DNA from 4 places in the Bordetella genomosp. 6 genome. Region 3 is predicted to be linked to each of the others. Evidence: predicted binding sites of a transcription regulator. Region 3 holds the regulator's gene; each other region holds the start of a gene.
What was found. Region 3 encodes LexA, which represses DNA repair genes until DNA is damaged. Its sites were predicted from a motif close to ACTGTATNNNNATACAGT; they were not measured.

Region 1 (5,616 bases), 1.3 Mb from region 3:
GGTTGCATGCCGAGACGCTCGGCGTGCTGGACGCGGTGGCCACGCGCTACGGGCGCGCCATCACGGTCTACCGGCCCGACGCCGCGGCGGTGCAGGCCCATGTGGACGCGCACGGCATGCACGCCTTCTATGAAAGCGTGGCGCTGCGCAAGGCCTGTTGCGAAATCCGCAAGGTCGAGCCCCTGCGCCGCGCGCTGGCCGGGCGCGGAGCCTGGATCACCGGGCAGCGCCGTGCGCAATCGGCCACCCGTGGCGAGCTGCCCGACGAGGAACGGGACCCCGTGTTCGGCCTGTACAAGTTCAACCCGCTGGCGGCCTGGAGCGAGGCCGATGTGTGGAGCGTGATCCGCGCGCTGGGCATCCCCTACAACCCGCTGCACGACCAGGGCTACCCGTCCATCGGCTGCGAACCGTGTACGCGCGCCGTGCGCCCGGGCGAGGACGTGCGGGCCGGCCGCTGGTGGTGGGAGTCGTCGGACTCGAAGGAATGCGGCCTGCATGCCGGCAACCGGGTCATCCAGATCGCGGCCCGGCCCGCCTGAGGCCCGGGCCGTCACAGACATCGATAACGCAGAAAGAAAGGAAACGCCCATGAGCGCCGTCATGACCCGCAGCCATCTCGATTGGCTCGAATCCGAAGCGATATTCATCCTGCGCGAGGTCGCGGCCGAATGCGCCCGGCCCGCGCTGCTGTTTTCCGGCGGCAAGGACTCGGTCGTCCTGCTGCGGCTGGCCGAGAAGGCCTTTCGTCCGGGCAAGTTCCCGTTTCCCTTGCTGCACATCGACACCGGGCACAACTACGACGAGGTGATCGCCTTTCGCGATGCCCGCGCCGCCGAGCTGGGCGAGACGCTGCTGGTGCGCAGCGTCGAGGACTCGATCGCCCGCGGCAGCGTGGTGCTGCGGCGCGAGACCGACTCGCGCAACGCCGCCCAGGCCGTGACCCTGCTGGAGGCGATCGAGGAGCTGGGGCTGGATGCCTGCATCGGCGGCGCCCGGCGCGACGAGGAAAAGGCGCGCGCCAAGGAGCGCATCTTTTCCTTCCGCGACGAGTTCGGCCAATGGGATCCCAAGGCCCAGCGTCCGGAACTGTGGAGCCTGTTCAATACCCGCGTGCACCGGGGCGAGAACATGCGGGTCTTCCCGATTTCCAACTGGACCGAACTGGACGTGTGGCAGTACATCCAGCGCGAACGCCTGGCGCTGCCGTCGATCTACTACAGCCATACCCGCGAGGTGGTGCGGCGCAAGGGGCTACTGGTGCCAGTCACGCGCCTGACGCCGCCGGACGAGGGCGAAACCGTCGAGCGGCTGGCGGTGCGCTTTCGCACCGTGGGCGATATCTCGTGCACCTGCCCGGTGGCTTCCGAGGCGGCCGATGCGGCCGCCATCATCGCCGAGACCGCGGTCACCGACATCACCGAGCGCGGCGCCACCCGGATGGACGACCAGACCTCCGAGGCGTCAATGGAACGCCGCAAGCGCGAAGGCTATTTCTGAGCCCGCCGATACCTGAACACCGGCGCGCCGGGCGCGCCTACTGGGGACCTGCATGAACGCTTTGAACGATTCTTTCCTGGCCGGCGCCGACAACGGCGTGCTGCGCCTGATCACCGCCGGTTCGGTCGACGACGGCAAGTCGACGCTGATCGGCCGCCTGCTGTATGACAGCAAGGGCGTCTTCGCCGACCAGCTCGACGCCATCTCGCGCGCCAAGCACAAGCGCGTGGCCGGCGACGGCATCGATTTCTCGCTGCTGACCGATGGCCTGGAGGCCGAACGCGAGCAGGGCATCACCATCGATGTGGCCTACCGTTATTTTTCGACGCCCCTGCGCAAGTTCATCATCGCCGACGCGCCGGGCCACGAGCAGTACACGCGCAACATGGTGACCGGGGCGTCCACCGCCGATGCCGCCATCATCCTGGTCGACGCGACGCGGGCGGCCGACGGGCAGTTGCTGGCGCAGACCAAGCGCCACAGCGCCATCGCGCGCCTGCTGGGCATCAAGCACATCGTGGTCGCCGTCAACAAGATGGACCTGGTCGACTGGGACCGGGCCGTGTTCGAGCGCATCGGCGCAGCCTACGGCGAGCTGGCGCGCCGGCTGGCGCTGCCGGCGTTTCACATCCTGCCGCTGTCGGCGTTGCATGGCGACAATGTCGTCAACCTGTCGCCGCGTTCGCCCTGGTACGAAGGACAGCCCTTGCTGACCCTGCTCGAAGGGCTGGACCTGGCGGGAGACGGCCGCGACCTGCCATTGCGCCTGCCGGTGCAATGGGTGGCGCGCCACGGCGGCGAACGGGCCGACGATTTTCGCGGCTACGCCGGCCGCGTGGCCAGCGGCGTGCTGCGTCCAGGCGACGAAGTCGTGGTGCAGCCGTCCGGGGTGCGCGCGTGCGTGCAGCGGGTGCTGGCCTTCGACGGCGAGCTGCGGGAGGCGGTCAGCGGCGACTCGGTGACGGTGATCCTGGATCGCGATGTCGATGTCTCGCGCGGCGATGTGCTGGCGCATGCGCAGGCGCCGGCGCGCGTGGGGCGCGAGTTCGACGCGCAGCTGTGCTGGCTGGATGCGCGGCCGCTCAATCCCGCGCGCCGCTATCTGCTCAAGCATGGCACGCGGCTGACTTCGGCGAAGATCAGCGCGGTGCATACGCGGCGCGACATCCATGAACTGCAGGAGGTGTCCAACGCCGATGGCGCATTGCACATGAACGATATCGGCCGCGTCTCGCTGCTGACGCGCGAGACCTTGGCGACCGATCCGTACGCCGCGATCGCGGCCACCGGCGCGTTCATCCTGATCGACGAGGCCACGCACCAGACGGCGGCCGCCGGCATGCTCGAATAGGTGGCCGCAAGGCCTTCCGCCAGGCTGTTGTTTTTAATCCAAACCCTTGCTGGACGCGGCTTTCCGGGCGATTTCCAAAGGATGAAATGATTTCCCCGGACGGCGCCGCCGTCTTGGGGTAAATTCGATGCATGGCTCGCAAGGGCTGCGGGGCTTGTCAAAAGTACTGTGTTTTTGTACAGTGCATTCATGGCAAGCACCGAACATTCTTTTTCCGCCGGTTTTGGGTCCCCGGCTGCCGCCCCCGCCGCCTTGCGCGGTCGGGGTGCGGTTACTAATGTTTCGCACCGCTTCCAGCAAACCGACCGGGTCCGCGTCGACGATGGCTGGGCCAACCCCGACTACACCGCAGGTTCCGACGCAGCCGCTCTGGCGCTGGGCGCCGGCGCGCCCGGGCAGGGCGGGCGGCGGGCCATCCCCATCGCCGTAGAGGGCGATGATGCGTCCCCGAATGCTTGCGCCCAGGCGCCGGCTCCGCGCACCACCGTGCAGGCCGAGCAAGCCCGCAAGATGCTGTCGCGCAACGACTCTCCCGACATTCCGTTCGACGTGGCGGCCAATCCCTACCGGGGCTGCGAGCACGGCTGCGTGTACTGCTACGCACGGCCCACGCATGCCTACCTGGGCTATTCGCCGGGGCTCGACTTCGAAACCCGCCTGGTGGCCAAGGCCAACGCGGTCGCCGCGCTGCGCGCCGAGCTGGCCCGTCCCGGTTACCGCGCATCGCCCATCAACATCGGCTCGGCCACCGACGCCTACCAACCCATCGAGCGCACCTGGCGCCTGACGCGCGGCATGCTCGAACTGCTGCTGCAGACACGCCATCCGCTCACCGTGGTGACCAAGAACGCCCTGGTCGAGCGCGATCTCGACCTGCTGCAGGAGCTGGCGCGCCAGAATCTGGTGACGGTATTCGTCAGCATCACCACGCTGGATGCCGCCATGGCCCGCACGCTGGAGCCGCGCGCCTCGGCGCCGTACCGGCGGCTGCAGACGGTGCGCACCCTGGCGCAGGCCGGCGTGCCGGTGGGCGTATTGGTGGCGCCGGTCATCCCGTTCATCAACGACGAATCCCTCGAGCACATCCTGGACGAGGCCAGCGCGGCTGGCGCCTGCTACGCCAGCTACACCGTGCTGCGCCTGCCCTGGGAAGTGAAAGAGGTCTTCGAAACCTGGCTGCAGGCGCATTTCCCGGATCGGGCCCAGCGCGTGCTGCACCGTATCGAAGACCTGCGCAACGGCCGGCGCAACGATACGGCCTTTGGGTCGCGCATGCGCGGCACCGGCATCTGGGCCGATTTGCTGCGTCAGCGTTTTGCGCTGGCCACGCGCAAGCTGGGCCTGAACCGCCACCGCCCCGAACTCGACACGCATCGGTTCATTCCGCCGCTCGAGCCCGGCTTGCCGCCGGCCCGCGGCCGGCGCGAGGCGCGCGTCCAGCCCGGGCAACTGGCCTTGTTTTAGCGGCGCGTCGCCGCAGGCGCCTGGCGCCGCCGCGACGTTGCCAGTGGTAAGGGGGCCGCGCCCGTCGCGGCAGTGGTTGGAAATGCATTCCGCGGCGTGGTCCGCGCAGAGCCGGGGCCTCGAAGCCCGCCGGCTTCAACACCAGGAGAGTCGACATGACTATCGCTACGACGCTTGACGCTGCAACATCCTTGCCGACGGCCATGCCTGGCCGCACTTTGGGCGCGTTGCGCCGCCTGGCGCGCGCATGGGCCGGCGCGGCCGTGCCGCAGCGCAAATGGCCGTTCCCGCCGACGCCGCCGGGCCAGGCGCAGCCTTGCACGGCCAGCCAGCCCCGGCCTGCCCAGGCTGTCCAGCCTGCCCAGGTCCAAGCCCAGGCCCAGCCGCTTCACGCTCAGGCCGGGCTTGGCGACGCGGCGGCGCAAGTATTGAGCACCAAGGCCAAGATCATCGACGTGCTGCTGGTGGCGGTATGGGGCGCCATGATTCCGGCGCTGATGTGGCTGGGCGCGGCTGGCGGGTTCTGATCCGGGCTCAGCTCGAGCCCAGCAGCACCACGCCGGCCAGGATGGCCAGGCAGCCAGCCAGCCGGCCTATGCCTACTTTTTCCCGCAGCAGGAACATGCCCGCCAGCGTGCCCAGCATCATCGACATTTCGCGGGCCGGTGCAACCAGGCTGAGCGGCGCGCCATTGCGCAGCGCGTACAGCACCAGGATGTAGCCCAGCGGCGACAGGACGCCCACCGCAATGGCAAGGTGCCAATAGCCACGCATGGCCGGCCAGTATTGGGCCCGCCGGCGCAGCACGTGGGGCGTCATCATCAGCGTGCGGGTGGCGCAGGTGAACCAGTCGAACAGCACCGGCATGATCAGCAGCATCTTTACGCCATAGGCGTCCACCACGGTGTAGGCTGCGATGAACAGGCCTATGACCACGCCCCAGCGCACGCCAACCCAGGCCTGCGCCTGCCGGAACATGCCCAGCCGGCCTTGCGTGGCAATCAGCAGTACGCCGCCGACCACGCACAGCATGCCGGCAATGCCGGTGGTGGTGGCCGGTTCGCTCAGCAGCGTGAAGGCGCCCATGGTCGAGAGCAGGGGGCCTGTGCCGCGCGCGATCGGGTACACGACGGACAGGTCGGCGACCTGGTAGCCGCGTTGCAGGCACAGGCTGTAGCCTAGATGCAACATGCTGGATGCCAGGATGCACAGCACCACCGGCCAGCTCCAGACCATCCCGTCGTGCGCCAGCACCCAGATCACCCAGGGGGCATACAGTATGGTTGCCGCCAGGCCATAGG
Region 2 (5,616 bases), 1.1 Mb from region 3:
ATGCGGTCGAGCACCTTGTCCAGGCGATGGCGCGTACGGCGCACCACCGTATCGGTGCGAAACGCCACCCACTCTTCCAGCACGTCGCGCAGGCTCTTCTGGCGCGGCCGGCCGTCGGTGCCGATACACACCAGGTTGACCGGCACGTTGCTTTCCATGCTGGTCTGCGCCAGCAGGGTGTTGACGAATTCGTCGCGGTCGACGCGCGAGGTCTTGGGCTCGAACACCAGCCGCACCGCCGCGTCCTTGCCGGATTCGTCGCGCACCGCGTCGAGCAGGCTGAGCATGACGGCCTTGGCCTGCTGCTGCTCGGCCGACAGGCTTTTCTTGCCCGCGCGCACTTTCGGATTGGTGATTTCCTCGATTTCTTCCAGCACCTTCTGGCCCGAGGTGCCCGGCGGCAGCTCAGTCACCACCAGCTGCCACTGCCCGCGCGCCATTTCCTCGAACTGCCAGCGCGCGCGCGCCTTCAACGAGCCGCGCCCGGTGGCGTAGATATGCGCGATATCGGCGGCCGGGGTGATGATCTGGCCGCCCCCGGCGAAATCCGGGCCGGGCACCAGCCCCAGCAGTTCCTCCTGCGGCAGCTTGGGATTGCGGATCAGCGCCACGCAGGCCTGCGCCACCTCGCGCAGGTTGTGCGAGGGGATCTCGGTGGCCATGCCCACCGCGATGCCCGAGGCGCCGTTGAGCAGCATCACGGGCAGGCGCGCCGGCAGCATGGCCGGTTCCTGCTGGCTGCCGTCGTAGTTCGGCACGAAGTCGACCGTGCCCTCCTCCAGTTCGTCGAGCAACAGCTTGGCGAACGGCGTCAGGCGCGCCTCGGTATAGCGCATGGCCGCCGCGTTGTCGCCGTCGCGCGAACCGAAGTTGCCATGGCCGTCGATCAGCGGATAGCGCAGCGAGAAGTCCTGCGCCATGCGGACCATGGCGTCATAGGCGGCCTGGTCGCCGTGCGGGTGGTACTTGCCCAGCACGTCGCCGACCACGCGCGCCGACTTCACCGGCTTGGCACCGGCGGCCAGCCCCATGGCCTGCATCGCGTACAGGATGCGGCGCTGCACCGGCTTCTGGCCGTCGCCCACATCGGGCAGGGCGCGGCCGCGCACCACGGACACGGCGTAGTCCAGGTAGGCCTGCTCGGCATAGCGGCCCAGGGTGATGGCTTCGTGGGGATCGGTGGCGCCACCGTCGAACAGGCCCGGTTGATTGCTGTCGCTCATGATGTACTCGGATTTGACTATTGCTTGTCCGCCGCGCCGGCCAGCACCGCGCCGGGCACGTGCGCGCGCAACTGCGCGCGCACCGCCTGCAGGACATCGGCGGACTGGCCGCGCTTGGGAATGATCACGCCTTGCAGCGGACTGATGAACAGATACAGATGGCTAGCGGTTTCCTCGACCTGGGCCACCGCCTCCCATGGCATGGTACCGCTGGCGCCGGCGGCGGCGTCATCCACGCCGCGCGGCCCGAAGTCCAGCGTGTGCCGGCCCAGGAAGGGATTGTCGGGCTGGCGGCCCAGCGCGCGGCGCACGTTGCCGCGCGCCAGCCGCGGCAGCACGTACTCGTAGCCCGCGGCCAGCAGCGCGAACACCGCCAGGCCTACGGCCAGCGCCTGCCCGTAGGCCGGCAGCGCCGCGCCCCAATCCAGCTGCCCGCCGTCCCACACGCGCAGCAGGATCACCGCCAGCAGGCCGGCGGCCAGCAGGACGGCAAAACGCAGGTGCGACGCGCGGCGGCGGCGGCGCAGCGCCGGGCGCTGGTACGCATAGGCGGTGAATGCGGCATAGTCGTCGACCGTCAGGTCGACCACCATGCGCACCGGCGCGCTGCTGTCGGGCGCCTGCGCCATCAGATATCCAGCTCCGCCAGGTTGCCCTTCTCCTCGATCCAGGCACGCCGCTGCGACGACTCGCCCTTGCCCATCAGCATGTCGAACATGCGGGTGGTGTCGCCGGGAGTCAGGTCGCCGTAGCCGACCGGCAGCAGCCGGCGGGTGTCCGGGTTCATGGTGGTCTCCCACAGCTGTTCGGGATTCATTTCGCCCAGGCCCTTGAAGCGGCTCACGCTCCAGGCCGACTCGCGCACGCCTTCCTTGCGCAGCTTGTCCTGCGCGGCTTCCAGTTCGCCGGCGTCCAGGCAGTAGATCTTGCGCGCCGGCCGCTTGCCCTGCGCCGGCACGTCCACCCGGAACAGCGGCGGCCGGGCCACGAACACATTACCGGCTTCGATCAGCTTGGGAAAGTGCCGGTAGAACAGCGTCAGCAGCAGCACCTGGATGTGCGAGCCGTCCACGTCGGCGTCCGAGAGGATGCAGATGCGGCCATAGCGCAGGCCCGACAGGTCGGGCTCATCGCCCGGGCCGTGCGGGTCCACCCCGATCGCCACCGAAATATCGTGGATCTCGTTGTTGGCGAACAGCCGGTCGCGGTCGACCTCCCAGGAGTTGAGCACCTTGCCGCGCAGCGGCAGGATGGCCTGGAACTCCTTGTCGCGCCCCATCTTGGCCGAACCGCCGGCCGAGTCGCCCTCGACCAGGAACACTTCGGTGCGGCTGGCGTCGCTGGACTCGCAATCGGTCAGCTTGCCCGGCAGCACGGCCACGCCCGAACTCTTGCGCTTTTCGACCTTCTGCGCCGAGCGCTGGCGCGCCTGCGCCTGGCGTATGGCCAATTCGGCCAGCTTCTTGCCATATTCGACATTGCTGTGCAGCCACAGGTCCAGGGCGCTCTTGGCAAAGCCGCCCACCAGGCGCACGGCGTCGCGGCTGTTCAGGCGCTCCTTGATCTGGCCCTGGAACTGCGGGTCCAGCACCTTGGCCGACAGCACGAAGCTGGCGCGCGCGAACACATCCTCGGGCAGCAGCTTGACGCCCTTGGGCAACAGGCTGTGCAGCTCGGCGAACCCCTTGACCGCGCCGAACAGGCCTTCGCGCAAGCCCGACTCATGGGTGCCGCCGGCCGGGGTCGGGATCAGGTTGACGTACGACTCGCGCACCACGTTGCCGTCCTCGGCCCAGGCCACCACCCATTGGGCGCCCTCGCCCTCGGCGAAGCTGTCGTGGTCGGCCCCGGCGTACTGCCGGCCCTCGAAGAACGGGATCATCAGCTCGGCGCCGGCCAGCGCCTCGGCCAGGTAGCCGCGCAGGCCCTCCTGGTACTGCCAGGTGCGCGTGTCGCCGGTTTTCTCGTTGACCAGCGACACCTTCACGCCCGGCAGCAGCACGGCCTTGCTGCGCAGCAGGTGGGTCAGCTCGGCCATCGGAATGGCCGGGCTGTCGAAATACTTGGCGTCGGGCCATACCCGCACGCGGGTGCCCGACTTCTTGCGCCCGCCCTCGGGATACGGCGCCAGCGCTTCGATCACGTCGCCGCCGGCGAACACCAGCCGGTGCGCGGCGCCGTCGCGCCACACCACCACCTCCAGGCGGGTGGCCAGCGCGTTGGTGACGGACACCCCCACGCCGTGCAGGCCGCCGGAGAACGCGTACGCGCCGCCGCCCTGCTTGTCGAATTTGCCGCCTGCGTGCAGGCGCGTGAAAACCAGCTCGACGACCGGCGCGTTCTCTTCCGGGTGCAGGCCGACCGGAATACCGCGTCCGTCGTCCTCGACCGAAATGCTGCCGTCGCCGTGCAGCGTGACTTGAATCTGCTTGCCGTAACCGGCCAGCGCTTCGTCGGCCGCGTTGTCGATGACCTCCTGCACGACGTGCAGGGGGTTCTCGGTGCGGGTATACATACCCGGGCGCTGGCGCACAGGCTCCAGCCCCTTCAGAACGCGGATCGACGCTTCGGTGTAACGTGGTGTGGCCAAGTTATCCCCAACATCTGTGGAAAAAAACCGACATTTTACGGACAAGTCCATATTCGGCGCGGCTCCAGGTGGGATGCGCACGCGCTGACCAGCCGCGAATTCGGTACGATGAACATTGTGACAGCCGCCGGACCCTTTTGTGGGCCCGGTGACGCCGCAACATCCTACACAAAACCGGCAAACCCTGTTGTTAATGACAGTGGTATGCTTTAATCCTTCCTACACGTCGAACAAGAACAGCGGCCACATGCTCCATGCACGGGCCGCGCAGCGGAATCCGAGAATCACCATCATGAGCGAGCAAATCAAGAACGTCAGCGACGCCAGCTTCGAGGCAGATGTGCTGAAATCCGGCCAGCCCGTGCTGGTGGATTACTGGGCCGCCTGGTGTGGCCCCTGCAAGATGATCGCCCCCATCCTCGAAGAGGTGGCTTCCGAATACGCCGGCCGCCTGACGGTGGCCAAGCTGAACGTGGACGAAAACCAGGACACGGCGGCCAAGTACGGCGTGCGCGGCATTCCGACCCTGATGCTGTTCAAGGACGGCCAGGCCGCCGCCACCAAGGTCGGCGCCCTGTCCAAATCGCAGCTGACCGCATTCCTGGACGGCGCGTTGTAAAATCCGGGAATGCGCCGCCGACCGGCCCGCGCATTCCCCCTGATTCCCGCGCGGGCCCGTCCGTGGCCCGCCGCCCGAACCCTTCTTCTTACCTCCCCCTACATTCACCGCGATGCACCTCAATGAACTGAAGGCGCTGCACGTGTCGCAGTTGCTGGAAATGGCCGCCGGCCTGGAAATCGAGAACGCCAACCGCCTGCGCAAGCAGGAGTTGATGTTCGCCATCATGAAGCGGCGCGCCAAGCAAGGCGAACAGATCTTCGGCGACGGCGTGCTGGAAGTCCTGCCCGACGGCTTCGGATTCCTGCGCTCGCCGGACACCTCGTACCTGGCCAGCACCGACGACATCTACATCTCGCCGTCGCAGATCCGCCGCTTCAACCTGCACACCGGCGACTCCATCGAAGGCGAAGTGCGCACCCCGAAGGACGGCGAGCGCTATTTCGCGCTGGTCAAGGTGGACAAGGTCAACGGCTCGCCCCCCGAAGCGATCAAGCATCGCATCATGTTCGAGAACCTGACGCCGCTGCACCCCAACCAGGTGATGCGTCTGGAACGCGACATCAAGAGCGAGGAAAACCTCACCGGCCGCATCCTCGACATTTTCGCCCCCATCGGCAAGGGCCAGCGCGGCCTGATCGTGGCGCCGCCCAAGTCCGGCAAGACGGTCATGATGCAGCACGTGGCCCACGCCATCACCACCAACTACCCGGATGCCGTGCTCATCGTCCTGCTGGTCGACGAGCGTCCCGAGGAAGTGACCGAAATGCAGCGCACCGTGCGCGGCGAAGTGGTGGCCTCGACCTTCGACGAACCGGCCACCCGCCACGTGCAGGTCGCCGAAATGGTCATCGAGAAGGCCAAGCGCCTGGTCGAGATGAAAAAGGACGTGGTCATCCTGCTGGACTCGATCACCCGCCTGGCCCGCGCCTACAACACCGTGGTGCCGGCCTCCGGCAAGGTGCTGACCGGCGGCGTGGACGCCAACGCCCTGCAGCGCCCCAAGCGCTTCTTCGGCGCGGCGCGCAACCTCGAGGAAGGCGGCTCGCTGACCATCCTGGGCACCGCCCTGATCGAAACCGGCAGCCGGATGGACGAAGTCATCTACGAAGAATTCAAGGGCACCGGCAACTCCGAAGTGCACCTGGAGCGCCGTCTGGCCGAAAAGCGCGTCTACCCTTCCA
Region 3 (5,616 bases):
GAGGACGGCCGGTTGCCTTCGCCGCCCGGAGAGGCGCCTCAGGCGGGGCCCGATGCGTCCAAGCAGCGGCCGGAGGGCCTGCCCGCGCCCGATGCCAATCCCCAACCCGATGCAAAGCCCGGGCCTGAGATGAAACCCGGGCCTGAGATGAAACCCGGGCCTGAGGTGGAACCCGGGCCTGAGGTGGAACCCGGGCCTGGGGCGGAACCTGGTGCGCAGGGGCAGCCTGGTCCCCAGCCCGGAGCCCGGCCGCAGGACGAACCGCACGCGCAGCCGCTGCCGCCCGCCGGCAATCCCGGCGATGGAATTTACATGCCCCGCAGCGGCATCCTGACCGGGCCGGTTCTGGCCATGCTGGGCACGGCAAGTTCGCCGCAAGGTATCTGGCAGGCGGAGATGAACGCCCTGAGCAAACGCATGGGTGAATTGCGGCTTACGCCGGCAGCCGGCGGGGTGTGGGCACGCTCGTTCGCGCAACGCCAACGCCTGGACAACAAGGCGGTGGACAGGTTCACCCAGACCGTGGGCGGAATCGAGATTGGCGCCGATACGGCGTTGCCGGCGGCCGAGGGACGTTGGCACGTGGGTGCGGTAGCCGGCTACAGCCGTGCACGTCGCAAGCTGGCGCAGAGCGCCCGTGGCAACAGCGACAGCCTGCATGTGGGCGCCTATGCGACGTATATCGGCGATGGCGGCTTCTACCTCGACGGCATTGTGCGCGTGAACCGCTACGAGCACGATTTCAAGGCCGACGGCCAGCGTGGCGCGCGTGTGACGGGCAAGTATCGCGCCAATGGCATCGGGCTGTCGCTGGAGACCGGCAGGCGTTTCACATGGGCCGGCGACTGGTTCGTGGAACCGCAGGTCGAAGTGGCGCTGTTCCGTTCGGGCGGGGCGGACTATACCGCCAGCAATGGCGTGCGCGTCGACGTGGAAAGCACCAAGTCGCTGCTGGGCCGGGCAGGCCTGCAGGTAGGGCGCAGGCTGGATCTGGGCAACGGCAAGCTGGTGCAGCCGTACGCCAAGCTGAGCTGGTTGCAGGAGTTCGATGGCGTGGGCAAGGTGCGCACCAACGACATCGGCCATGACGTCAAACTGCGGGGCGGGCGCGCCGAACTTGACTTGGGTGTGGCGGCGGCGCTTGGCAGGCACAGCAGCCTGTTTGCTTCGTACGAGTACAGCAAGGGCAGCCGCTTCACCATTCCATGGAGCTTTCACGTCGGCTATCGGTACGCCTGGTAAGCCAAACGCGTCATGCCACCGCGCGTCGGAACATCCGGCGCGCGGTTTTTTTCCCTTCGGCGTTTTGCCCTTTTTGCCCTTTTTGCCGCCGGGCCGTCCCAAGGCAAAAAAGCCCCCTCGGGGGGCAGCAAGCCCGCGTAGCGGGCGCAGCGTGGGGGCACGACTTTCCGCCGGGCCGTCCCAAGGCAAAAAAGCCCCCTCGGGGGGCAGCAAGCCCGCGTAGCGGGCGCAGCGTGGGGGCTTCTTTCTTCGTCGGCTCAGTGCAGCGGCTGGGTGCGGATCAGGCCGACCGCGATGCCTTCGAGCGCGAATTCGTCGGTGTTGGCCACGACGATGGGAGCAAAGTCGGGGTTCTCGGGCAGGAGCTCGATGCGGCCGTTCTGGCGCTGCAGGCGCTTGACCGTGACCTCGTCGCCCAGTCGGGCCACCACGATCTGGCCGTTGCGGGCCTCGGCGGCGCGCTTGACGGCGAGCAGGTCGCCTTCGAGGATGCCGGCGTCGCGCATGCTCATGCCGCGCACCTTCAGCAGGTAGTCGGGCGTCTGGGCAAACAGGCCCGGGTCGACGCCGACCTCGCGCTCGACGTGCTCGCTGGCCAGGATGGGGCTGCCTGCCGCCACGCGGCCCACCAGCGGCAGCACGAGCTGCGCCAGCAGCGGATGCGTAAGCTGGGCCGAGGGCGTTGCGCTGTCGGGCACCTTGAGACGGATGCCGCGGGAGGCGCCGGCGGTCAGTTCGATGGCGCCCTTGCGCGCCAGCGCCTTGAGGTGGTCTTCGGCGGCGTTGGGCGACCGGAAGCCGAGCGCCTGCGCGATTTCGGCCCGGGTGGGCGGAAAGCCGGTGCGCGCCACGGTCTGGCGGATGAGATCGAGGATTTCCTGCTGGCGTTCCGTGAGTTTGGTGGCCATGGCGATGACCCGCTTTTGCGGACTGTATGGATATACAGCGCCATTCTGGCGGACGGGCGGGAAAAAAGCAAGCCGCAAAAGAAAAGCGGAGCCAAGGGCTCCGCTTTTCGATGCCGGCCGGGTGGCGCTTGTTACTTCAGCACCGCGGCAATGCCGGCCGCGACCGCGTCGATGTTGCGACTGTTGAGCGCGGCCACGCAGATGCGGCCGCTGGACACGGCGTAGATACCGTGCTCTTCGCGCAGGCGATCGACCTGGGCGGCGGTCAGGCCCGAGTACGAGAACATGCCGCGCTGCGCCAGCACGAAGCTGAAGTCCTGCGCCACGCCCTGGGCCTTGATCTTCTCGACCAGTTCCTTGCGCATCAGGCGGATGCGGTCGCGCATGCCGGCCAGCTCCTTTTCCCAGAGGGCGAACAGTTCAGGCGTGTTCAGGACCGTGGACACCACCGTGCCGCCGTGCGTGGGCGGGTTGGAGTAGTTGGTGCGGATCACGCGCTTGAGCTGGCTGAGCACGCGGGCGGCCTCGTCCTTGCTGCCGGCCACCACGGTCAGGGCCCCGACCCGCTCGCCGTACAGCGAGAAGGACTTGGAGAACGACGAGCTGATGAACATGGTCAGGTCGAGCGCGGCGAACATGCGCACCACGGCGGCGTCCTGTTCCAGGCCTTCGCCGAAGCCCTGATAGGCGATGTCGAGGAACGGCACCAGATTGCGCGCCTTGACCACGGCGGCGATCTGTTCCCACTGTTGCAGGGTGGGGTCCACGCCGGTCGGGTTGTGGCAGCAGGCGTGCAGCACCACGACGGTCTGTTCGGGCGCGGCCTGCAGGGCGGCCAGCATGGCGTCGAAGTTCAGGCCATGGGTGGCGGCGTCGTAATAGGGATAGGTCTCGACCGGGAAGCCGGCGCGCTCGAACAGGGCGCGGTGGTTTTCCCAGCTGGGATCGCTGATGAGGACCTTGGACTGCGGCAGCAGCTGGCGCAGGAAGTCGGCGCCGATTTTCAGCGCGCCGGTGCCGCCCAGGGCCTGCGCGGTCAGCACGCGGCCTTCGGCGGCCAGCGGCGAGTCGGCGCCCAGCAGCAGCGCCTGCGCACCCTTGTTGTACCCGGCGATGCCTTCGATCGGCAGGTAGCCGCGCGCGGCGGCGGCCTCGATGCGGGCCACCTCGGCCTTGCGCACGGCCTGAAGCAGCGGGATGCGGCCTTCGTCGTCGTAGTACACGCCCACGCCCAGGTTCACTTTGCCGGGACGGGTATCGGCGTTGTACTGTTCGTTCAGGCCAAGAATGGGGTCGCGCGGCGCGAGTTCGACGGAAGCGAAAAGAGTGCTCATGGGTGTAGGGAAGGGTGGGTGGACGCGGTAGGAAGGGCTGTGGATAATGGGGGGTTTACCCTGAGAGACAGTCTATCATGACCGCTCCTGGATTCGTCGAATTCCCCGACAGCCCGTTTCACCTCTATCAGCCGTATCCTCCCGCGGGCGACCAGCCGGGGGCGATCGACGCGTTGACCGAGGGCATCTCGGACGGCCTGATGTTCCAGACGCTGCTGGGCGTGACGGGCTCGGGCAAGACCTACACCATGGCCAACATGATCGCCCGTCTGGGCCGTCCGGCCCTGGTGCTCGCGCCCAACAAGACCCTGGCCGCCCAGCTGTACGCCGAGATGCGCGAATTCTTCCCCCGCAACGCGGTGGAGTATTTCGTGTCGTACTACGACTATTACCAGCCCGAAGCCTATGTGCCGACCCGCGACCTTTTCATCGAAAAGGATTCGTCGATCAACGAGCACATCGAGCAGATGCGCCTGTCGGCCACCAAAAGCCTGCTGGAGCGCCGCGATACGGTCATCGTGGGCACGGTTTCCTGCATCTACGGTATCGGCAATCCGGGCGACTACCACGCCATGGTCCTGATCCTGCGCACCGGCGACCGGATTTCCCGGCGCGAGGTGCTGGCGCGGCTGGTGGCCATGCAGTACACCCGCAACGATGCGGACTTCACCCGCGGCGTATTCCGGGTGCGCGGCGAGACCATCGACATCTTCCCGGCGGAAAGCCCGGAACTCGCCCTGCGCCTGACGCTGTTCGACGACGAAATCGAGTCGCTGGAGCTGTTCGACCCCCTGACCGGGCGAGTCAGGCAGAAGCTGCCGCGCTTTACGGTATACCCGGGCTCGCACTACGTGACGCCGCGCGAAACCGTGCTGCGCGCCATCGAGACCATCAAGGAAGAGCTGCGCGAGCGGCTGGCCCAGTTGACGGCCGACGGCAAGCTGGTGGAGGCGCAGCGGCTCGAGCAGCGCACCCGCTTCGACCTGGAAATGCTGCAGGAGCTGGGCTTTTGCAAGGGCATCGAGAACTATTCGCGGCACCTGTCCGGCGCGGCGCCGGGCGAGCCGCCTCCCACCCTGATCGATTACCTGCCGGCCGATGCGCTGATGTTCATCGACGAAAGCCACGTCACCATCGGGCAGCTGGGCGGCATGTACCGCGGCGACCGTTCGCGCAAGGAAACCCTGGTGCAGTATGGCTTCCGGCTGCCGTCGGCGCTGGACAACCGGCCCCTGCGCCTGGAGGAGTTCGAGGCGCGCATGCGCCAGTGCGTGTTCGTGTCGGCCACGCCGGCAGCCTACGAGCAGGAGCACTCCGATAACGTGGTCGAGCAGGTGGTGCGGCCGACCGGCCTGGTCGATCCGATCGTCGAGGTGCGTCCGGCGCACACCCAGGTCGACGACCTCCTGGGCGAGATCCACAAGCGGGTGGCGGTGCAGGAGCGCGTGCTGGTGACCACGCTGACCAAGCGCATGGCCGAGGACCTCACGGACTTCCTGTCCGAGCATGGGGTGCGGGTGCGCTACCTGCACTCGGACATCGATACCGTCGAACGGGTGGAAATCATCCGCGACCTGCGGCTGGGCACCTTCGACGTGCTGGTGGGCATCAACCTGCTGCGCGAGGGCCTGGATATCCCCGAGGTGTCGCTGGTGGCCATCCTGGACGCCGACAAGGAAGGCTTCCTGCGGTCCGAGCGCAGCCTGATACAGACGATAGGCCGGGCCGCCCGCAACCTGAATGGCCGGGCCATCCTCTACGCCGACCGCGTGACCGACTCGATGCGGCGCGCCATCGACGAGACCGAGCGGCGCAGGGCCAAGCAGATCCAGCACAACGCCGACCATGGCATTACCGCGCGCGGGGTCAGCAAGGCCGTGCGCGAACTGATCGACGGGGTGGTGGCGCCGGCCGGCCATGATGCGCTGGAATCCGCCGTGCCCGCCGATGTGCTGACCGACGAGAAGGCCATGGCGCGCGAGATCCGGCGCCTGGAAAAGCTGATGATGGATCACGCCCGCAACCTGGAGTTCGAGCAGGCCGCCGCGGCGCGCGATGCGCTCAATGCCCTCAAGAGCCGGTTGCTGCTTGATGGGGTGGGTTCGTCTGGTTGAGCGTGAGAAATTCGGAAA
Region 4 (5,616 bases), 930 kb from region 3:
CGGCTCAACCTGGCGCGCAGCCGCGTGGTGGCGGGCGTGGCCGGACGGGTCACCAACCTCGACCTGCGCGCCGGCTCCTATGCCAGCGCCGGCAAGCCCGTGATGGCGCTGGTCGACGCCGGCTCGTTCTACATCGAGGGCTATTTCGAGGAAACCAAGCTGGCGCGCATCCACGAAGGCGATGGCGTCACCGTCACGCTGATGGGCGATTCGCGCGCGATCCGCGGCCATGTCGAGAGCATCGCGCTGGGCATCGCCGACCGCGACCGCAGCACCGGCGCCAATCTGCTGCCCAACGTCAACCCGACCTTCAACTGGGTGCGGCTGGCCCAGCGCATCCCGGTGCGCGTACGGATCGACCAGGTGCCCGCCGGCGTGCGGCTGGTGGCCGGCCAGACCGCCACCGTCGCCATCGACGAAGCCGGCCCCCGCCCATCCTGATTCCGTTTTTTTCGCATCGTTGTTGTCATGTCCATACGCTCTCTCCTGCCGCTGACCCTGGCCCTGGCTCTGGCCGGCTGCGCCGCCGTCGGCCCCGACTATCGCCTGCCCGACCAGGCGGCGGCCAAACGCTCGGCCGCCGCCGCGCCATTCGTGCAGGCGCGCGAGCAGGCGGTCTACCGGCAGGACGAACTGCCGCCGCACTGGTGGCGCCTGTACCAGGACGGACAGCTCGACAGCCTGGTCGAGCAGGCGCTGGCGGCCAACGCCGATCTGCGCGTCGCCGCCGCCAACCTGGAGCGCGCCCAGGCCGTCACGCGCCAGGCCCAGGCGCGCCAGCAGCCCACGGTGGATGTGAGCGCGGCGCCGGCCTTCGGCCATGCCTCGGGCGTGCAGGAGCTGCAACCCGGACTGCGCCCGCAGGACCGCTGGTCGTACTCGGGCGGAATGGGCGTGTCCTATCAGCTGGACCTGTTCGGCCAGATCCGCCGGGCCATCGAGGCCGCGCAGGACGACGCCCAGGCCGCCCAGGCGGCCTATGACGCCGCGCGCGTGACGGTGGCCGCCGAGACCGCGCGCGCCTATGCCGACCTGTGCGCCGCCGGCATGCAACTGGACTCGGCACGCCACTCGGTACAGGTGCAGCAGCAATCGGTCGATGCCGTGCGGCGCCTGCTGGCCGCCGGCCGCGGCACCACGCTGGACGTCGCGCGCGCGCGCAGCCAGCTCGAACAACTGCAGGCCGAACTGCCGCCCTTCCAGGCAGGCCAGCGCACCGCGCTGTACCGCCTGGCGGCGCTGACCGGCCACGCCCCGGCCGAATTGCCGCAAGGCCTGCTGGCCTGTGTCCGCCCGCCGCGGCTGGCCCAGGCCATTCCGGTGGGCGACGGCGCGGCGCTGCTGCGCCGCCGGCCCGACATCCGCCAGGCCGAACGCAGCCTGGCCGCCGCCACCGCCCGCATCGGCGTGGCCACCGCCGATCTCTATCCGAAGATTTCGCTGGGGCTGTCCAGCGCCTCGGCCGGCCCCGCCGCGCTGTTCGGCGAACCGGGCACCTTCAGCTGGAGCGTCGGCCCGCTGATCAGCTGGACCCTGCCCAACACCGGCGCCGCGCAGGCGCGCATCGCCCAGGCCGAGGCCTCGACCAAGGGCGCGCTGGCGCGTTTCGACGCCACCGTGCTCAATGCCTTGCGCGAGACGGAAAGCGCGCTGGTCACCTACGCGCGCCAGCTCGATCGCGACGCCGCGCTGCGCGCCGCGCGCGAGCAAGGCGCGCAGGCCGCCGCGCAGGCCCGCCAGCTGTTCCGGCTGGGCAAGACCGATTACCTGACCGTGCTCGATGCCGAGCGCACGCTGGCCGGCAACGAAAGCGCGCTGGCGGCTTCGCAGGCGCAGCTGGCCGGCGACCAGATCGCCGTGTTCCTGGCGCTGGGCGGCGGCTGGGAATAAGCGCGTTCAGTGCAGCGTGGAGCCGTCGGGCGGGGCCTGCTTCAAGCCCAGCGCCTCTTCCCAGCTGCGCAGCGGCACGCAGGTCTGCAGGCGCACGATGGCGCGCTCGATCAGGGCCGGATGCAATTGATGGCCCACCTGCGTGGCCACGTCGATGGTCGAATCGCCATGCAGGGTGTCCAGGCGTTCTTGCGCGGCCTGCGCATGCGCCACGTTCATTACCGCGTCGGCCGCGCCGTGCAGAAGGTGGATGGTGGTGTACTGCGGGGCGCTGCGCGGCAGTTGCGCATAGCGGCCCGAGAACGCCAGCACCCGCCCGGCCAGCCCGTCGTGCGCGATCACGGCCTCCAGCGCCATGATCGCACCCTGCGAGAAACCGGCCAGCGCCGTGTCGGACTGCAGCAGGCCCAAGCGCTGCTGCGCGGCCCGGACATAATCGAGCAGCGCCGGCATGGCCCGCGCCACCCGTTCGGGACGGTTCTCGTCGGTGATCCCCTGCAGCGCGAACCACTGCCGTCCGCGCGGCCCGCCATCGTAGGGCTCGAAGCCTTCGGGAATCATCACCGCCGAAGCGGGAAAGGCGGCGCGCAGCGCCTGGGCCAGCGCGGCCATGTCATCCGGCGCGCCGCCGGCGCCATGCAGCAGGATGAACAGCTGCCGGACGGGAATATCGGGATTGGGCAGAATTTCGATGGAAGCGCTTGGCACCATGCACGACTCCAGGCGGGCCGCCAGGCCCTGGAATTTTCCATTCTATAGCGCGCCGGCTCCTGGTAATCCCAAAAATACTGTATATTCATACAGTGAAATAGAGATTGACCATGCTGGCCCCCGAACGCATCCATCCCGCCCTCTGGCGCGCCACGCAACTGGCGCACGGCCCGACGCGCAAGCTGCCCACCGGCTACGCCGACCTGTCGGCCCAATTGCCCGGCGGCGGGTGGCCGCTGGGCGCCCTGGTCGAACTGCTGCTGCCCCAGCCTGGCAGCGGCGAGATCCGCCTGCTGCGCCCGGCCCTGGCCCAACTGGAGGCCCGCCGCGCCATCGCGCTGGTGCAACCGCCGCATGCGCCGCATATCGCCAGCTGGGCAAGCTGGCGGCTGGATCCGCGCCAGCTGCTGTGGGTGGCGCCCGAACGGCCCGCCGACACCTTGTGGGCGGCCGAACAGATCCTCAAGGCCGGCAGCTGCGCCGCCCTGCTGTGCTGGCTGCCGCAGGTCCGCCCCGAATCGCTGCGCCGCCTGCACCTGGCGGCCCAGGGCGGCGACGCCCTGTTCGTGGCCCTGCGCCCGGCCGCCGCCGAACAGCACGCCTCGCCGGCCGTGCTGCGCCTGGCGCTGGCGCCGGCGCCTGGCGGCCTGTCGATACGCATCGTCAAGCGCCGCGGCCCCGCCTGCGAACACCCTGTCCACATCGGCCTCGAAACCGGCGCCGGCCTGTCCGTTTTTCCCGCTCCCCATGCGCCTCTGGATCGCCGTCTTCCTGCGCAGCCTGTCGCTGGACGCCGTACGCCCGCACTGGTCTCGTGACCAGGGCGTGTGCGCCGTGCTCGAGCGCGAATGCGTCAGCGCCTGCTCGCCCGCCGCGCGCCTGGCCGGCATCCGGCCCGGCATGCGGCGCGCCGGCGCGCTGGCCATTGCCCCACAGGCCATCCTGCTGGAACGCGCGCCCGCGGCCGAAACGCAGACCCTGCAGGATGCCGCGCTGGCGTTGCTGCAATACACCCCGCAGGTCGCCCTGGCCGAAGACGGCGTGCTGCTGGACGTCGGCGCCAGCCTGCAGGTCTTCGGCGGCCCGCGCGCCCTGCACCGGCGTGTCGCCGCCACCTTGCGCACGCTCGGCCTGGATGCCAGCCTGGGCATGGCGCCGCATGCGGCCGGCGCCTGGCTGCTGGCGCGCGACCCTGCCCGCGGCGCCGCGCGCCGCGTCCTGCGCGACGCCACGCTGGCGCGCCGCCTCGACCGCCTGTCGCCCGCGCTGCTGCCACCGGCCCAGGCGCGGCTGGACTGGCTGCACGATATCGGCTGCCAGACGCTGGGCCAGTTGCGCGCCCTGCCGCGCGGCGGCCTGCAGCGACGCGGCGGCGTCGAGCTGCTGCGCGCGCTGGACGCCGCCTATGGCCAGGCCGCCCAGGCCCATGCCTGGGTCCGGCCGCCCGCCAGCTTCGCACGCCGCATCGAACTGATGGACTATGTCGAACACGCGCCGGCCCTGTTGCATGTCGCGCAACGCCTGTGCGAACAACTCAGCGGCTGGCTAGCGGCGCACCAGCGGGCGGTCGAGCGCATCGTGCTGCGCCTGGACCACGAGCGCGGCCGGCGCGCCTGCGCGCCCACCGAACTGACGCTGGCGCTGGCCCAGCCGGCCTGGCAGACGCCCCATCTGCTCGGCCTGCTGCGCGAGCGGCTGGGGCGCCTGGTCCTGCCCGCGCCGGCCATCGCCGTCGGCCTGCACGCGCCCGACACCGTGCCCCAGCCGGCCGCCAGCACCTGCCTGTTCCCCGAGCCCGGCGGCACCCCGGCCGACCATGCCCGCCTGCTCGACCTGCTGGGCGCCCGCCTGGGCCGCGAACGGGTGCTGCGCGCCCGCCCGGCGGCCGATCACCGTCCCGAACAGGCCAACCGCTGGCAGGCCGCGCACGACCCGCCACCGGCGGGCCCCGCCACGGGCCAGCCCGAGCCGCTGGAGCGCCCCTTCTGGCTGCTGTCTCCCGCCCAGCCCCTGGGCATGCAGCAGCACCGCCCCAGCCATAACGGCCAGGCGCTGCGCCTGGTGCGCGGCCCCGAACGCATCGAAAGCGGCTGGTGGGACGCCGCCCTGACCGTGCGCGACTACTTCGTGGCCGAGGACGCCGCCGGGGCGCGCTATTGGCTGTACCGCGAACGCGACGCCCGCCAGGCGCGCTGGTTCCTGCACGGCCTGTTTGCCTGAGAAGCGCCATGTCCGCCGCCCTGCCCGGCTACGCCGAACTGCATTGCCAATCGAACTTCTCGTTCCTGCAAGGCGCCTCGCACCCCGAGGAGCTGGTCACGCGGGCGGGCGAACTCGGCTACGCCGCGCTGGCCCTGACCGACGAATGCTCGCTGGCCGGCGTGGTGCGCGCCCACGTCGAGGCGCGCGAGCAAAAACTGCCGCTCATCATCGGCAGCAGCTTCATCCTGCAGGCCGGCGCCGACGTGCCGCCGCTGGGCCTGACCCTGCTGGCGCAGAACCGCGAAGGCTACGGCAACCTGGCCGAACTGATCACGCTGGGGCGCGGCCGCGCCGCCAAGGGCCAGTACCTGCTGACGCCGGCCGACATCGAAGCGCCCGCCGGCGACAACGCGCATCTGCGCGGCATGCCCGACTGCCTGGCCATCCTGACGCCGCCGCCCGGCCTGGCCGCCGAGCGCCTGGCCGAACAGGCGCGCTGGCTGGCCGCGCAATGCCCCGGCCGCGCCTGGATCGGCCTGACCCTGCTGCACCATTGCCGCGACGACCTGCACCGCGCCGCCGTCGAGCACGCCGCCCGCGCCAGCGGCCTGCCCATCGTCGCGCTGGGCCAGGCGCAGATGCACCGCCGTTCGCGCAAGCCCCTGCACGACACGCTCGCGGCCATCCGCACCGGACGCAGCGTCGGCCAGTGCGGCTATGACCTGGCCGTCAACGCCGAACGCCACCTGCGCTCGCGCCTGCGCCTGGCCAGCCTCTATCCGGCCCAGGCCCTGGCGCAAACGCTGGCCATCG

Region 1: CAL11_RS07140 (PA0069 family radical SAM protein) is a predicted target of LexA. The motif match lies at 3,017-3,034, and genes of this name have one in related genera.
Region 2: CAL11_RS08275 (DNA topoisomerase IV subunit B) is a predicted target of LexA. The motif match lies at 3,997-4,014, and genes of this name have one in related genera.
Region 4: imuA (translesion DNA synthesis-associated protein ImuA) is a predicted target of LexA. The motif match lies at 2,678-2,695, and genes of this name have one in related genera.

The regions. Positions count from the first base shown of each region.
Region 1 is NZ_CP021107.1:1,506,538-1,512,153, forward strand. Features, by position in the region: gene CAL11_RS07125 (phosphoadenylyl-sulfate reductase) at 1-542, shown strand, start outside; gene cysD (sulfate adenylyltransferase subunit CysD) at 592-1,500, shown strand; gene CAL11_RS07135 (sulfate adenylyltransferase subunit 1) at 1,553-2,851, shown strand; gene CAL11_RS07140 (PA0069 family radical SAM protein) at 3,041-4,315, shown strand; gene CAL11_RS07145 (hypothetical protein) at 4,471-4,842, shown strand; gene CAL11_RS07150 (DMT family transporter) at 4,850-5,616, opposite strand, start outside.
Region 2 is NZ_CP021107.1:1,747,089-1,752,704, reverse strand. Features, by position in the region: gene parC (DNA topoisomerase IV subunit A) at 1-1,223, opposite strand, end outside; gene CAL11_RS08280 (YcxB family protein) at 1,241-1,852, opposite strand; gene CAL11_RS08275 (DNA topoisomerase IV subunit B) at 1,852-3,864, opposite strand; gene trxA (thioredoxin TrxA) at 4,106-4,432, shown strand; gene rho (transcription termination factor Rho) at 4,545-5,616, shown strand, end outside.
Region 3 is NZ_CP021107.1:2,838,957-2,844,572, reverse strand. Features, by position in the region: partial or broken gene CAL11_RS13290 (autotransporter outer membrane beta-barrel domain-containing protein) at 1-1,242, shown strand, start outside; gene lexA (transcriptional repressor LexA) at 1,500-2,150, opposite strand; gene CAL11_RS13280 (amino acid aminotransferase) at 2,282-3,484, opposite strand; gene uvrB (excinuclease ABC subunit UvrB) at 3,562-5,598, shown strand.
Region 4 is NZ_CP021107.1:1,909,636-1,915,251, reverse strand. Features, by position in the region: gene CAL11_RS09035 (efflux RND transporter periplasmic adaptor subunit) at 1-441, shown strand, start outside; gene CAL11_RS09030 (efflux transporter outer membrane subunit) at 469-1,890, shown strand; gene ypfH (esterase) at 1,897-2,601, opposite strand; gene imuA (translesion DNA synthesis-associated protein ImuA) at 2,712-3,419, shown strand; gene CAL11_RS09015 (Y-family DNA polymerase) at 3,436-4,821, shown strand; gene CAL11_RS09010 (error-prone DNA polymerase) at 4,830-5,616, shown strand, end outside.